DNA from 2 places in the Staphylococcus sp. MZ3 genome. Region 1 is predicted to be linked to the other one. Evidence: a T-box and tRNA genes for the amino acid it is inferred to sense, from the RefSeq annotation. Region 1 holds a T-box; the other holds one or more tRNA genes.
What was found. The T-box of region 1 lies ahead of serS (serine--tRNA ligase). A T-box ahead of a tRNA ligase gene usually reads a tRNA of that ligase, here a tRNA-Ser.

Region 1 (7,405 bases):
AGCAAAATCTAACCCTAGCGTTTGCGGATTTGAGATATATTCGCCAAATAAAGCCCCAGCTACACATGAAATTGCCCAAAATAAATATGCTGTGATATTAAGACCATGCATCCAACGATCATTGATAGCTTCTCCTTTTAAATAAGGTGTAATGGCGACGCCAAACGTTTCGTCAGTTACTAATGAACCTAATCCAACACGGTTCCAAAACCCATATGTCTTGAAGTTTGGTGCAAGCGACATACTTAAAAGGAACATTCTTGAATTTACGATAAATACAGTTAGTACAATCGCTGATATCGGTGTACCTGCTATAAACAACGCGCACATAATAAATTGCGCAGCACCGGCATATATAACAAGACATAACAAGATAATTTCTAAAATACTAAAGTTTTGAGACGAAGCCACAATACCAAATGAAATACCAACACCGGCATAACCCAATAATGTTGGGATACACTCTTGTACGCCTTGTCTAAAACTTAAATGTGTTGCCATCTCAACTACCTCCTTTGCCACTTTATATTTATATAATTACGAAAAAAATAATATACCTAGTCTAATACAGTTCTATATCACAAGCAATAACATTAGACACCGGTTTGTCTGAAGTTAGACATACCGCAGTCTTTAATCAGCTTCATATTAACTTTTTATTTTTTTAGAATTTTCAATTTTTTATTTAAGACTACCTCAATATTTTCTATGGATTGTAGTTGTTTTTAAATACTAATTTTATAATTTTTTATATCTAATGATGAGTATGGGATATTGATTCATGTACCACTCCCTTATAATCATCATCCCCTCCCCCTACCCTACTCCATCGATATTACTCATACTACATCAACGAAATCAGTATTTTATCGCTTAATTTCCTATAATAGTGATGCTCAAAATTGTTACGTTTTAGATTGTTTTAGTTCATCATAATTATCCCGTATTGTTGCTATAATGAAATGCGTTCACCCCATTAAACCACAAACTTAATTTATTGTTGTTATGTGCATTGACTCAATATTATACTTTTACAGCACAAAAAAAGTGGCGACAGCTTCGTCACCACTTTTTAAAATATTATTTAAAGTATCTTGCCCTTGCTTTAAGTATACGTAGATATATACTTTTTAAAGCTTGTAGCTAAAGCCTTTATTTAACTGGTTTTGAAATTTGTGTTTTACCACCCATAAATGGTACTAATGCTTCTGGAATTGTTACTGTTCCATCTTCATTTTGGTAATTTTCAACAATAGCAGCAAATGTACGTCCAACTGCTAAACCACTACCATTTAATGTATGTGCTAATTCTGGTTTAGCTGCTTTGTCACGCTTGAAGCGGATGTTAGCACGACGCGCTTGGAAATCCGTACAGTTTGAGCATGAACTAATTTCTTTATAATCATTGTAGCTTGGTAACCAAACTTCTAAATCATATGTTTTGCTTGCACTAAATCCAATATCACCTGTACATAAAATAACACGACGATATGGTAAACCTAACTCTTCTAGAATTGCTTCTGCGTTTGTTGTCATTTCTTCTAAAGCATTCCATGAATCTTCAGGTTGTTCAAAACGTACCATTTCCACTTTATCGAATTGATGTAAACGAATTAATCCTCTTGTATCTCTACCTGCTGATCCTGCTTCACTACGGAAACATGCAGATTGACCAGTGAATTTTTCAGGAAGTACACCTGGTTGAATAATTTCATTACGGTAGAAATTCGTTAATGGTACTTCAGCAGTTGGAATTGTATATAATCCTTCTTTTTCTACTTTAAATAAATCTTCTTCAAATTTAGGTAATTGACCTGTACCATACATTGTATCTGCGTTCACAAGCTGTGGTACCATCATTTCTGTATAACCATGTTGTGTTGTATGTTTTGTAATCATATAGTTCATTAAAGCACGCTCTAATTGCGCACCTTCATTTGTTAAATATACAAAACGCGCGCCTGAAACTTTTGCTGCACGATCAAAATCAGCCATTTTCAATTCTTCTACAATATCCCAATGTGCTTTTGGTTCAAATGAAAACTCACGTGGTGTACCCCACTTTTTAACTTCAACGTTATCTTCATCAGATTCACCTTGAGGTACATCATCACTTATTAAATTTGGAATACGACAAAGGATACCTGTCATTTTATTATCAATTTCATTTAATTGACTATCTTTTTCTTTAATATCGTCACCTAATGTGCGCATTTCAGCAATCACATCATCAGCATTTTCTTTATTACGTTTTTTTAATGCGATTTCTTCGCTTACTTTATTACGACGTGCTTTCATTTCTTCTGTTGCACTAATTAATTTACGTCGTTGCTCATCCAATTCTAAAATTTCATCTACAACTTTTGGATCATCTCCACGTAATTCAATTTTGCTCTTAACTGTGTCAGGCTCATTTCTGAATAATCTAATGTCTAACATTAACCTTCATCCTTTCCCAAATAATTATCATTTATTATGGAATGACGTACGTCTTTATTTTTTAGAAAATAAAAAAAGACCACATCCCTACAAGGGACGTGGTCTACGCGTTGCCACCCTATTTAACAATTTAAGTTATAAAGATACACTAAACCTAAATTGCACTTCACTAAAATAACGGTTATCACCGATTGTTCTTTTAAATAAGTAGGTAGATTCATATATATGTTGATTCTTGTTCACACTAACCACAAGCTCTCTGATATCGAACACTATATATTACTTGTCCTACGAACAATGTCTTATTAAGTTAATTTTAATATAGCAAACTATATTTGCTTTTTCAAGTAACGATTTCAAACATCACTCATGTCGATTTAGTGACATGCAGTCGTGTGATAAATTGATTGCTTTAAATACTGTGCAACCGCTTCAATATTTTTATGAAATTGACGATCATGTGTAATGGATGGCACGATACTTCGAAACTCATCATACTTGCGACGTGTTTTTGGTGATAATCCTTCGACACCTTTCAACTCTGCTGCTTGTAATGCAATAACACATTCGATTGCCAACACACGTCTTGCATTTTCAATAATTTGATAACCATGTCTAGCAGCTGTAGTTCCCATAGATACGTGATCTTCTTGGTTCGCAGATGAAGTGATAGAATCAACACTCGCTGGATGCGCTAAAGTTTTATTTTCAGAAACGAGACTTGCAGCAGCATATTGCATAATCATCGCGCCACTTTGCAATCCTGGCTCTGGACTAAGAAATGCTGGTAAATCACCATTTAATTGAGGATTTACTAGTCGCTCTAGACGACGTTCCGATACGTTTGCTAATTCACTTACACCTAATTTAAGATGATCTAATGCAAAAGCAATAGGTTGTCCATGGAAGTTACCACCTGAAATAACAAACGTTTCATTTGCTTCCTCAAATATAAGTGGATTATCATTAGCCGCATTCATTTCAAATTCTAATTGCTGTTTAACATAATTGAATACTTGAAAACTCGCGCCATGGATTTGTGGTATACAACGCAACGTATATGCATCTTGTACACGTATTTCTGCTTGTCGCGTCGTTAATGTTGATCCTTCTAACCAATCACGCATACGCGCTGCCACATTAATCTGTTCTTGAAAATTACGAACTGCGTGCACATCATGTCGATATGCATCTATAATGCCATTAAGAGACTGATGCGTTAATGCAGCAATCCATTCAGATTGGTAACCTAAATCTTCTGCTTCTATATAACTAATGACACCTTGAGCTGTCATAGCTTGCGTACCATTAATCAATGCTAAACCTTCTTTAGCCTGAAGGTTCAAAGGTTGTCTATTTAATTCTCTTAATACATCGTCACTATCCTTTTCTTCCCCTCTGTACAATACTTTCCCTTCACCAATTAATGCTAATGCTAAGTGTGATAATGGCGCTAAATCTCCTGATGCACCGAGAGAGCCTTGCTGTGGGATTATCGGTATAATACGTTCATTTATAAAAAATTGTAATTGTCTCACTAATTCTAAAGTGGCACCTGAATGACCTTTTAATAATGTATTCAATCGTAAAATCATCATGACTAATGCTACTTCTTTTGAAAATGGCTCACCTAGCCCACAGGCATGTGAGCGTATCAGATTCACTTGTAATTCATTATATTGCGTCGGGTCTATACGTACATCACTAAATAACCCAAAACCTGTAGTGATACCGTAAACCGTTTCCTCATTTTCAATAATACGTTCAACTACCGCTCTACTTTTTTTGACACGTTCTAACGCATCATCAATAATTTCAATGTTTGATTGTTGTTGTAAAAATGATTTAATATCCTCAATTGTTAGTGTTTCACCATCTAAATATAAAGTCATATATGTTACCCCCTTGTTTATATTAAGTAACCCATCCTTCTTGAAGTATACGTTTTCATTTTTATTGAAACAATGGTTTTACGTACATTTATAACCTATTATCAGAGCACTATTGTAGTGCGTTAAAGGATATTAAGATTGTTGTAAGCATATTTAATAATTTATCTATTGACGAATTGCATATACAGGTATAGTATTTTCTATTGTATTTAACGACAAATAATAATGAATTCAGAAATTTATAATACATTTTGTTAAAAGTTACTATATATTTTTAAAATTGAATAAATTCGGAAAAGGCTTTTACATGGGAGGTTATATCACTATGGAAACGTTAAATTCTATTAACATTCCTAAGCGCAAAGAAGATTCACATAAAGGTGATTATGGCAAAATTTTATTAATTGGTGGATCTGCTAACTTAGGTGGTGCCATTATGTTAGCGGCTCGTGCATGTGTATTTAGCGGTAGTGGTTTAATCACTGTAGCTACACATCCAACAAATCATTCAGCATTACATTCTCGTTGCCCAGAAGCGATGGTTATTGATATTAATGATACGAAAATGTTGACGAAAATGATTGAAATGACTGACAGTATACTAATTGGTCCAGGTCTTGGCGTTGATTTCAAAGGAAATAATGCCATTACATTCCTACTACAAAATATACAACCGCATCAAAATTTAATCGTAGACGGCGATGCGATTACAATCTTTAGTAAACTGAAACCGCAATTACCTACATGTCGTGTGATCTTTACACCACACCTCAAAGAATGGGAACGATTAAGTGGTATTCCTATTGAGGAACAGACATATGAGCGTAATCGTGAAGCAGTTGATCGTTTAGGTGCAACTGTTGTACTTAAAAAACATGGTACTGAAATTTTCTTTAAAGATGAAGACTTTAAATTGACAATCGGTAGCCCAGCAATGGCGACTGGTGGTATGGGCGATACACTTGCTGGTATGATTACAAGCTTTGTCGGTCAATTTGATAACTTAAAAGAAGCGGTTATGAGTGCCACATATACACATAGTTTTATTGGCGAAAACCTTGCAAAAGATATGTATGTGGTGCCACCATCAAGACTTATCAATGAAATACCTTACGCAATGAAACAATTAGAAAGTTAGTCATTACTAATCATTGAATATAGTAAAGCATTACTTTCTAGCATAAAAATAAGACTCCCCTACATATAGGGAAGTCTTATTTTTTATTATTCTTCATCTGATGATTGTTGTATATCTTCTTCAACACGATCCATGAAATCTTGTCTTACTTCAATACGTCCATCTTCATCATTTTCTTCTGAATCAATCACTTCAGTATGAATTGCATTTCCTGGTGTTTCATCATTTACAACCGCTTCACGTTGTTGTTCAGTACCATCTTCAGATACAGTTGAAGTAGATTGCTCATCTTCATTCGTTTCATCTTCTGCATCTTCTTTTACTTTAGCAACCGTTGAAACAAATTGATCATCACCTAAGCGAATTAAGCGAACACCTTGTGCTGCACGACCATTTTGAGAAATATCTGCAACATCTAGTCGAATAATGACACCTGCATTAGTAACAATCATTAAATCTTCTTCACCAGTTACTGTAGTGATACATACAACATTACCATTACGCTCAGTAATCGTAGCTGTTTTAATACCTTTACCACCACGATTTGATAAACGATAGTCATTAACTGGCGTACGTTTACCATAACCATTTTCAGTAACTACTAATACTTCATCAACACTGTTTGCATGAGCTACATCAAGCCCTACAACTTCGTCACCTTCACGAAGTGTAATACCTTTCACACCCGTTGCTGTACGGCCTAAAGGACGTAATGTTGATTCAGGGAATCGAATTAATGATGCATGTGATGTACCAATCAAGATATCTTCTTGACCACTTGTTAAACGAACTGCAATTAACTCATCATCTTCTCTGAACGAAATCGCAATCTTACCATTTCTATTTATTCTTGAGAAGTTACTTAATGCTGAACGTTTAACGACACCACGTTTAGTTGCAAACACTAAGAAGTTGTCTTCACTTTCAAGGTCTTTAACAGCAATCATTGTACTAATGACTTCATCATTTTCAAGTTCAATAGCATTCACTACAGGAATACCTTTAGACTGTCTTGATAACTCAGGCACTTCATAACCTTTAAGTTTGTATACACGACCTTTGTTAGTAAAGAACAATACATGGTCATGTGTACTTAAAGTTACCAATTGACTGACAAAATCTTCTTCCAATGTATTCATACCTTGAACACCACGACCACCACGGTTTTGAGCACGATATGTAGATACCGGCAAACGTTTAATGTAGTTATTATGGCTCAAAGTAATTACTATTTGTTCTTCTGGAATGAGATCTTCATCTTCTAAATCTTCAAATCCACCTAATTGGATTTCAGTACGACGATCATCACCAAAACGATCTCTAATTTCAGTCAATTCATCTCTAACTAACTGTAATAACACTTCTTCATCAGCTAAGATGGCTTCTAATTCACTAATATAATTTAATAACTCATTATATTCAGCTTCAATTTTGTCTCTCTCTAAACCTGTTAGACGTCTTAAACGCATGTCTAAAATAGCTTGAGCTTGTTTTTCAGAAAGTTTGAAGCGTTGTTGCAAGCTTTCCATGGCAACTTTATCTGTATCTGACTCACGAATCGTTGAAATAATTTCATCGATATGGTCAAGTGCGATACGTAATCCTTCTAAAATGTGGGCACGATCTTTAGCTTTACGTAAGTTGTATTGCGTACGTCTTCTAACAACTGTCTTTTGATGCTCTAAATAATGTACCAACGCTTCTTTTAAATTAATAAGCTTCGGTCTACCATTTACAAGTGCAATCATATTCACACCAAATGATGTTTGAAGTGGCGTTTGTTTGTATAAGTTATTTAAAATGACACTAGCATTTGCATCCTTACGCACATCAATAACGACACGCACACCAGTACGTAAACTTGTTTCATCACGTAAATCAGTGATACCGTCAATTTTCTTGTCACGAACGAGTTCTGCAATTTTTTCAATCATAC
Region 2 (7,405 bases), 870 kb from region 1:
ATTAAATGTCGAGGATTACAGACGTTACATTAAACCACATATGATTCGATTAATCAGTGAGGTTAAAGAAAAACATGATGTGCCGGTAATTTTATTCGGTGTAGGTGCCAGTCATTTAATCAATGAATGGAATGATTTACCGATTGATGTATTAGGCCTAGATTGGAGAACATCTATTAATCAGGCTCAACAATTAGGCGTTACTAAAACATTACAAGGGAATTTAGATCCATCAATTTTATTAGCACCATGGAATGTCATTGAAGAGAGATTGAAACCAATATTAGATCAAGGTATGGAGAACGGTAAACACATCTTTAATTTAGGACACGGTGTTTTCCCAGAAGTGCAACCAGAGACGTTACGTAAAGTAAGCGAATTCGTACACACATATACACAAAGATAATCATAGTATTACATTGAAGCACATGAAAGATAATTCATTTAAAGGAAGGTATTATCAATGACTAAAAAAATGGGATTATTAGTTATGGCTTATGGCACTCCTTATAAAGAAAGTGACATAGAGCCATATTATACAGATATTAGACATGGTAAACGTCCATCTGAAGAAGAACTTCAAGATTTGAAAGATAGATATGAATTTATAGGTGGTTTATCACCATTAGCAGGTACAACAGATGACCAAGCTGATGCGCTAGTTTCAGCATTAAATAAAGCATATGCAGATGTTGAATTTAAACTATATTTAGGATTAAAACATATTTCGCCATTTATCGAAGATGCGGTTGAACAAATGCACAATGATGGCATTACTGAAGCAATCACTGTAGTACTAGCACCACACTATTCTTCATTTTCAGTAGGATCATATGACAAACGTGCTGATGAAGAAGCTGCAAAATATGGTATTCAACTTACACATGTGAAACATTATTATGAACAACCTAAATTTATTGAATATTGGACGAATAAAGTCAACGAAACATTAGCTCAAATACCGGAAGAGGAACATAAAGACACGGTATTAGTTGTTTCGGCTCATAGTTTGCCAAAAGGTTTAATCGAAAAGAATAATGATCCATATCCACAAGAACTAGAACATACTGCACTTTTAATTAAAGAACAATCTAATATTGAACATATTGCGATTGGTTGGCAATCTGAAGGTAATACAGGTACACCTTGGTTAGGGCCAGATGTACAAGATTTAACACGTGATTTATATGAAAAACATCAGTATAAAAACTTTATATATACGCCAGTAGGTTTTGTATGTGAGCATTTAGAGGTGCTTTATGACAATGATTATGAATGTAAAGTTGTTTGCGATGATATTGGTGCGAATTATTATCGTCCAAAAATGCCGAATACACATCCATTATTTATCGGTGCAATTGTTGATGAAATCAAGTCTATATTTTAATGACGAAAGAAGCGTGAAACGTTGTGACTAAATCAGTGGCTATTATAGGAGCGGGGATAACAGGTTTATCAAGTGCATATTTTTTAAAACAGCAAGATCCTAATATTGATGTAACCATCTTTGAAGCATCGAATCGTCCGGGGGGAAAGATTCAATCGTATCGTAAAGATGGTTATATGATTGAACTAGGGCCTGAATCTTATTTAGGTAGAAAAACGATCATGACAGAATTAGCGAAAGATATTGGATTAGAACAAGATATTGTTACAAATACGACTGGACAATCTTATATTTTTGCGAAAAACAAATTGTATCCTATTCCAGGTGGATCAATTATGGGAATTCCGACAGATATCAAACCGTTTGTGACAACTAAATTAATTTCACCACTTGGAAAGTTAAGAGCAGGGTTAGATTTACTTAAAAAACCTACTCAAATGCAGGATGGTGACATTTCTGTTGGGGCATTTTTCAGAGCAAGATTAGGTAATGAGGTACTTGAGAATTTAATAGAGCCTTTAATGGGTGGTATTTATGGTACCGATATTGATAAATTAAGTTTGATGAGTACGTTTCCTAATTTTAAAGAAAAAGAAGAGGCATTCGGAAGTCTGATAAAAGGTATGAAGGATGAGAAAAATAAGCGTCTGAAACAAAGACAATTATATCCTGGCGCACCAAAAGGACAATTCAAACAATTTAAGCATGGTTTAAGTTCATTTATTGAAGCATTAGAACAAGATGTGAAAAATAAAGGTGTGACAATACGCTACAATACGACAGTGGATGATATTATTACATCTCAAAAGCAATATAAAATTGTTTACAGTAATCAACAAGAAGATGTATTCGATGGGGTATTAGTGACAACACCGCATCAAGTCTTTTTGAATTGGTTCGGACAAGATCCAGCATTTGATTACTTTAAAACGATGGATAGTACGACTGTTGCAACTGTTGTATTGGCATTTGATGAAAAAGACATTGAAAATACCCATGATGGTACTGGCTTCGTGATTGCGAGAACGAGTGATACAGACATTACCGCATGTACTTGGACATCGAAAAAATGGCCATTTACTACACCGGAAGGTAAGGTTTTGATTCGTGCGTATGTAGGTAAACCAGGTGATACTGTGGTTGATGATCATACAGATAATGAATTAGTATCGATTGTACGTAGAGATTTAAGTCAAATGATGACATTTAAAGGTGATCCTGAATTTACAATTGTCAATCGTTTGCCGAAAAGTATGCCACAGTACCATGTTGGTCACATTCAACAAATTAGACAGATTCAAGCACATATTAAACAAACATATCCACGACTTAGAGTAACTGGTGCATCTTTTGAAGCGGTTGGACTACCTGATTGTATTACACAAGGTAAAGTTGCTGCTGAAGAAGTAATCGCAGAGTTGTAAGTTAATTGTTGGATGGTGTTGGTATTGGTGCGACGCCTTTAGATAATGTTTGATGAAATATAGTCATGTTTAAGATATATGATGGTGGAAGTAATGTGTAAATCATGATACTTTCAGCGAGAATTATTTCATGAATCTGTGGCAGAGACAAAGGTTTAGCTATTATTGAATGATATTGAAATGATGACAATGCACTTTAATTAGAAATGTCACTTTGCGATAAAACATTTCTAATTAAGGTGTTTTTATTTTACAATTATAGGTAATCATTCATTTTTTTAAATAGAAAAGAAGTAGTAAGTTGAAAGGAGAGAATGAGATGACAGATGTAATTATTGTACATTCTATGCATGGAAATAGTAGAAATCATTGGTATCAGTGGTTGGAGCATAACTTAACTTTAGAAGGATATGACGTAACATTATTTAATTTTGAATCACCTGAAGCGAAGACAGTGGATCAGTGGATTGAAGCTATGACGAAACAAATTAATGTACGCAAAAAGGATACATATTTTGTAACACATGGTTTAGGTTCAATCACAGCTTTAAAATATATTGAAATGATTGATCAGCCGATTGAAGGCTTTTTCAGTATAGCGGGCTTTAAAGAAGATGCAGAAAATATAGATTTAGATATTGATTTAAGTAATGTAACCATTGATTACGATAATATTAAAAAGAAAGTTGACAATTTTTACGGATTGAGTTCTAAAAATGACAAATACGTTTCTTATAAAGAAACCCAGCGTTTAATGAATGCATTAGAGGGGAACTTGCGAATCGTGGAAGATGGAGGGCACTTCTTAGAAGAGGATGGCTTCGAAACATTTACAGCGTTGCAAGATCGGATGCAAGATTACATGACACGATAGTTAGTGTATGGGTTGTGTTATGTTGTGTCAGTAGGTAGCTGCTGATTTTGAAAAATTGTTGTAATTGAGGCGTCAAGCAATGTCTTAGGGCTACAATGTTATATTGGTAGTCGCTGACTGAAAGAATATGCGGTGTAACAAGCTTTTATAATTTCTTTTTCAGAAGGTATAGGCGTTATAAACTTTATAATTCCTATACCTTTTAAAATGCTTTAACACTATTTATGACAACTATTAGACACTTATATGATAAAAGGGAATAAGAAGCGTTTTTTTACACAAAAAACTTTAAAAATGTCGTTGACGTATACTACAAAAATGAATATACTAATATTTGTGTTCAACAGAGAACATGTTGCTACGATATTTAAGTAATTATTTAAGAGATAACATTTAAATTAAATTCAAAAAGTTCTTGACTTTAGGTTTTTGATTATGGTATATTAATTAGGTAATTCAAAATAATATTAGCGCGGGATGGAGCAGTTCGGTAGCTCGTCGGGCTCATAACCCGAAGGTCGGTGGTTCAAATCCGCCTCCCGCAATACATAGTTTTTAATTTAATAGGTCTCGTAGTGTAGCGGTTAACACGCCTGCCTGTCACGCAGGAGATCGCGGGTTCGATTCCCGTCGAGACCGCCATTATTATTACCATTACGGTTCAGTAGCTCAGTTGGTAGAGCAATGGATTGAAGCTCCATGTGTCGGCAGTTCGACTCTGTCCTGAACCATTCTTAATTCATGGCGGTTGTGGTGAAGTGGTTAACACATCGGATTGTGGTTCCGACATTCGAGGGTTCGATCCCCTTCAGCCGCCCCATAATCGTTTACATTAGCGGGTGTAGTTTAATGGCAAAACCTCAGCCTTCCAAGCTGATGTTGTGGGTTCGATTCCCATCACCCGCTCCATTATTTTCTATTATTCCACAGTAGCTCAGTGGTAGAGCTATCGGCTGTTAACCGATCGGTCGTAGGTTCGAGTCCTACCTGTGGAGCCATGGCTCCTTGGTCAAGCGGTTAAGACACCGCCCTTTCACGGCGGTAACACGGGTTCGAGTCCCGTAGGAGTCATACAAACAGAAGTGAAATATCGCTTCTGTTTTTTTATTACATATTTATTGTTGAGGAAGGTTGTCCGAGCTGGCCGAAGGAGCACGCCTGGAAAGTGTGTAGGCGTCACAAGCGTCTCAAGGGTTCGAATCCCTTACCTTCCGTAAAGGCGCTTAAATTGGTTTTACCCATTTTAAGCGCTATTTTTAATTTAGACTCAAACCCTTGATATATCTGCATTTGAGCTATTATCCTCATTTTTACACTTCTTATTTATTTATATCCATTTAAAATTTTTTAGCCACAATGTGACTAATTTTTGATGATTAATCTTAATTTTAGTCACAAGATTTTGAAGTTTAGTCACAAAACAAATCATTCAGTTTTTTTTCTATAAATTTAGTTTCATTTTCTTCAAATTCTTTAATCAAATGCGAATATGTTTTAAGCGTTGTATGCACATCTGCATGACCTAATCGTTTTGAAATATAATGTTTAGTTGTTACTTAAAGAAAATCAAATATTATATATACGCTTGAAAAAATAAAATAATAATATTATAATATAATCAATCGGCATCTACGTGCGGATTTTAAAGAAAAGCGTAGCATAACCAGGAGTTAGTCGATTTTTAATAAATTCGACTAAATTATTAATAAAGGCTAAAGTAATTAGTTTACTTTAGCCTTTATTGCATTTGTAATTTATAGAACTGCGAACAGGGGACTACTGTTAATTTATGTGATTAATGTTTCAATGATATTTGATTTATTAGACCATTTCAAAATCGCAAGGTTCTCATGTTCTGCTACAGTTTGCGGTCTTTGGAAGATATATCATTTACTATTATTAACATGATATATTCTAATTTGTTTGTGGATGGGCTGTTTGGTTTGATATCGCGGTAAATATAAGCTTCATTAGTTATATTGTTGAAATCTAAGTTGAATTTATTATCATACAGCAATGTGCCAATTAGGGACATTTTTAATTTTGAACTCTACATTTTGTTGAGAGTATCTGGTTATATTTGCAAAATGGTATGAACATTTATCATCACTTATTAAGTTATCTTGATGATTGAATGACCCAGTATTTATTCAGTTCGAGAAGATTGAGAGTGTTAAATCGTATTCGAGTATAATTTCGATTCTAGTCATACCATTTTCATAAAGTTTAGCCATTTGTAACTTAAACTATGAACTAAATGATCTTCTTTCTCTTGTCAAAATAAAATCGCCTATCCACATAGTTTAACAATAATTATTCTCAAATAATTTGTTTAGCTATGTGTAGACGATTCTGCATTATCAATAAGGCTATTCAATTTGCTATCTTAAGCTGTTTCGAAATTTTCAAATTCGTTTCATTTAATATAAACATTGATATTATCACGTCTATAAATATTAAATCAATAAACCTATCTTTTCATCTAATTCGCTATAATCTATTGTACTAATATAGTTTTCATGAAGAAGATTTTTATTATGTTCATTTATTTCTTTTTTTGAGTCATTTAAAATAAAAATAAACTCATTTTGCCTGTGTCTTTTTATTTTTTTTGCTTGCATAGCATCCGTTATTTTCGACTTAATAATCATAGAATTATTAGGGTTAGAAATAGCATTGATAAATTTTTCTTTTTGATTTTTCTTAGCGCTAATAAAAAAGTCGAAATTATGAACAACACCACTGCTTCCTATAATAGGTATATCTCTTCCGTAATAAATGTTATGTTCATCCAATTTGTTTGCAACATCTTCTGTAAATATGTTCTGTGACTTAGGATTAGAAAGTAAGTACATATCATTAACAAATATAAGGCACTGTAATAAATTATGTTTCGATTTATTAAAATTTTTAAAGTTAGTTTGAACAAAAATTTCGTGAGTTTTATCGTTATATTTAATACCGTAAGCTGAAAGGTGCTCTTCAAAAATCTTTTTACGTTTTTTAAATTTATTTATAGAAACACTGTTATTTTCTAAACCAAATATAGTATAGCCGTCATCAGTCAGTGTAATCATGTCTCTGGACTGATCGTATAAAGCGTATATTTTTAAATTATCTAAAGAATTATCTTTAAAAGGAATATCTATTTTTACTGAATTGTTTGATAAATTAGAAAACTCTAAAATCTGATTATACCAATCAAGATATTCTTTTTTTAATTTTTTAGCATCAAACGTAGTCATATTATCCCTCCTTTATTCAAGGTCTTTTATATTATTTTACTCTAAAAACGACATATACACATTATACAAGTTATAGATGTCGGGGAAATCTTTCAAGTTAATTTCATAAGCAAACCTATCCTTTTTATCACACTTATCATTATATATGTGAATATGACTTTTCGGAGCGATTGTTCCATCTGGATTATCGTGAGTACCACCGTTAATATCTATTCTAACTAGGGTGTGATAGGTATCTTTGAAAATGATTGAAATTGAAAACCTATCTTTTTCTATGTTATCCCTTTTTATTGTTAAGAAGTACTTTATTCCTAACTTAAAACTTATTATTTCTTGCCTTTCATTTATTCGACTAGCAACTATTGTTTTTTATTCATTTACATCGATATGAGTTTCTGGATATTTTAATTCATTTATTAATAATTTTACGTGCTCATCGTCAAGACTATTTAAATCAAGTTTAGCCATGTCTGTT

Region 2: it encodes a tRNA-Ser, which carries the amino acid that the T-box ahead of serS (serine--tRNA ligase) is inferred to sense. The anticodon was not compared.

What each region holds. Positions count from the first base shown of each region.
Region 1 is NZ_CP076026.1:7,303-14,707, reverse strand. It holds gene KI230_RS00050 (AzlC family ABC transporter permease) at 1-501, opposite strand, end outside; gene serS (serine--tRNA ligase) at 1,153-2,439, opposite strand; T-box leader at 2,529-2,744, opposite strand; gene hutH (histidine ammonia-lyase) at 2,817-4,331, opposite strand; gene KI230_RS00035 (NAD(P)H-hydrate dehydratase) at 4,657-5,469, shown strand; gene gyrA (DNA gyrase subunit A) at 5,556-7,405, opposite strand, start outside.
Region 2 is NZ_CP076026.1:1,936,985-1,944,389, reverse strand. It holds gene hemE (uroporphyrinogen decarboxylase) at 1-406, shown strand, start outside; gene hemH (ferrochelatase) at 464-1,387, shown strand; gene hemY (protoporphyrinogen oxidase) at 1,411-2,811, shown strand; gene KI230_RS09355 (RBBP9/YdeN family alpha/beta hydrolase) at 3,131-3,685, shown strand; tRNA gene KI230_RS09350 (tRNA-Met) at 4,157-4,230, shown strand; tRNA gene KI230_RS09345 (tRNA-Asp) at 4,252-4,327, shown strand; tRNA gene KI230_RS09340 (tRNA-Phe) at 4,344-4,416, shown strand; tRNA gene KI230_RS09335 (tRNA-His) at 4,430-4,505, shown strand; tRNA gene KI230_RS09330 (tRNA-Gly) at 4,521-4,594, shown strand; tRNA gene KI230_RS09325 (tRNA-Asn) at 4,609-4,683, shown strand; tRNA gene KI230_RS09320 (tRNA-Glu) at 4,685-4,756, shown strand; tRNA gene KI230_RS09315 (tRNA-Ser) at 4,811-4,899, shown strand; partial or broken gene KI230_RS09310 (DUF1828 domain-containing protein) at 5,473-5,681, opposite strand; gene KI230_RS09305 (DUF1829 domain-containing protein) at 6,142-6,930, opposite strand; partial or broken gene KI230_RS09300 (DUF6978 family protein) at 6,967-7,398, opposite strand.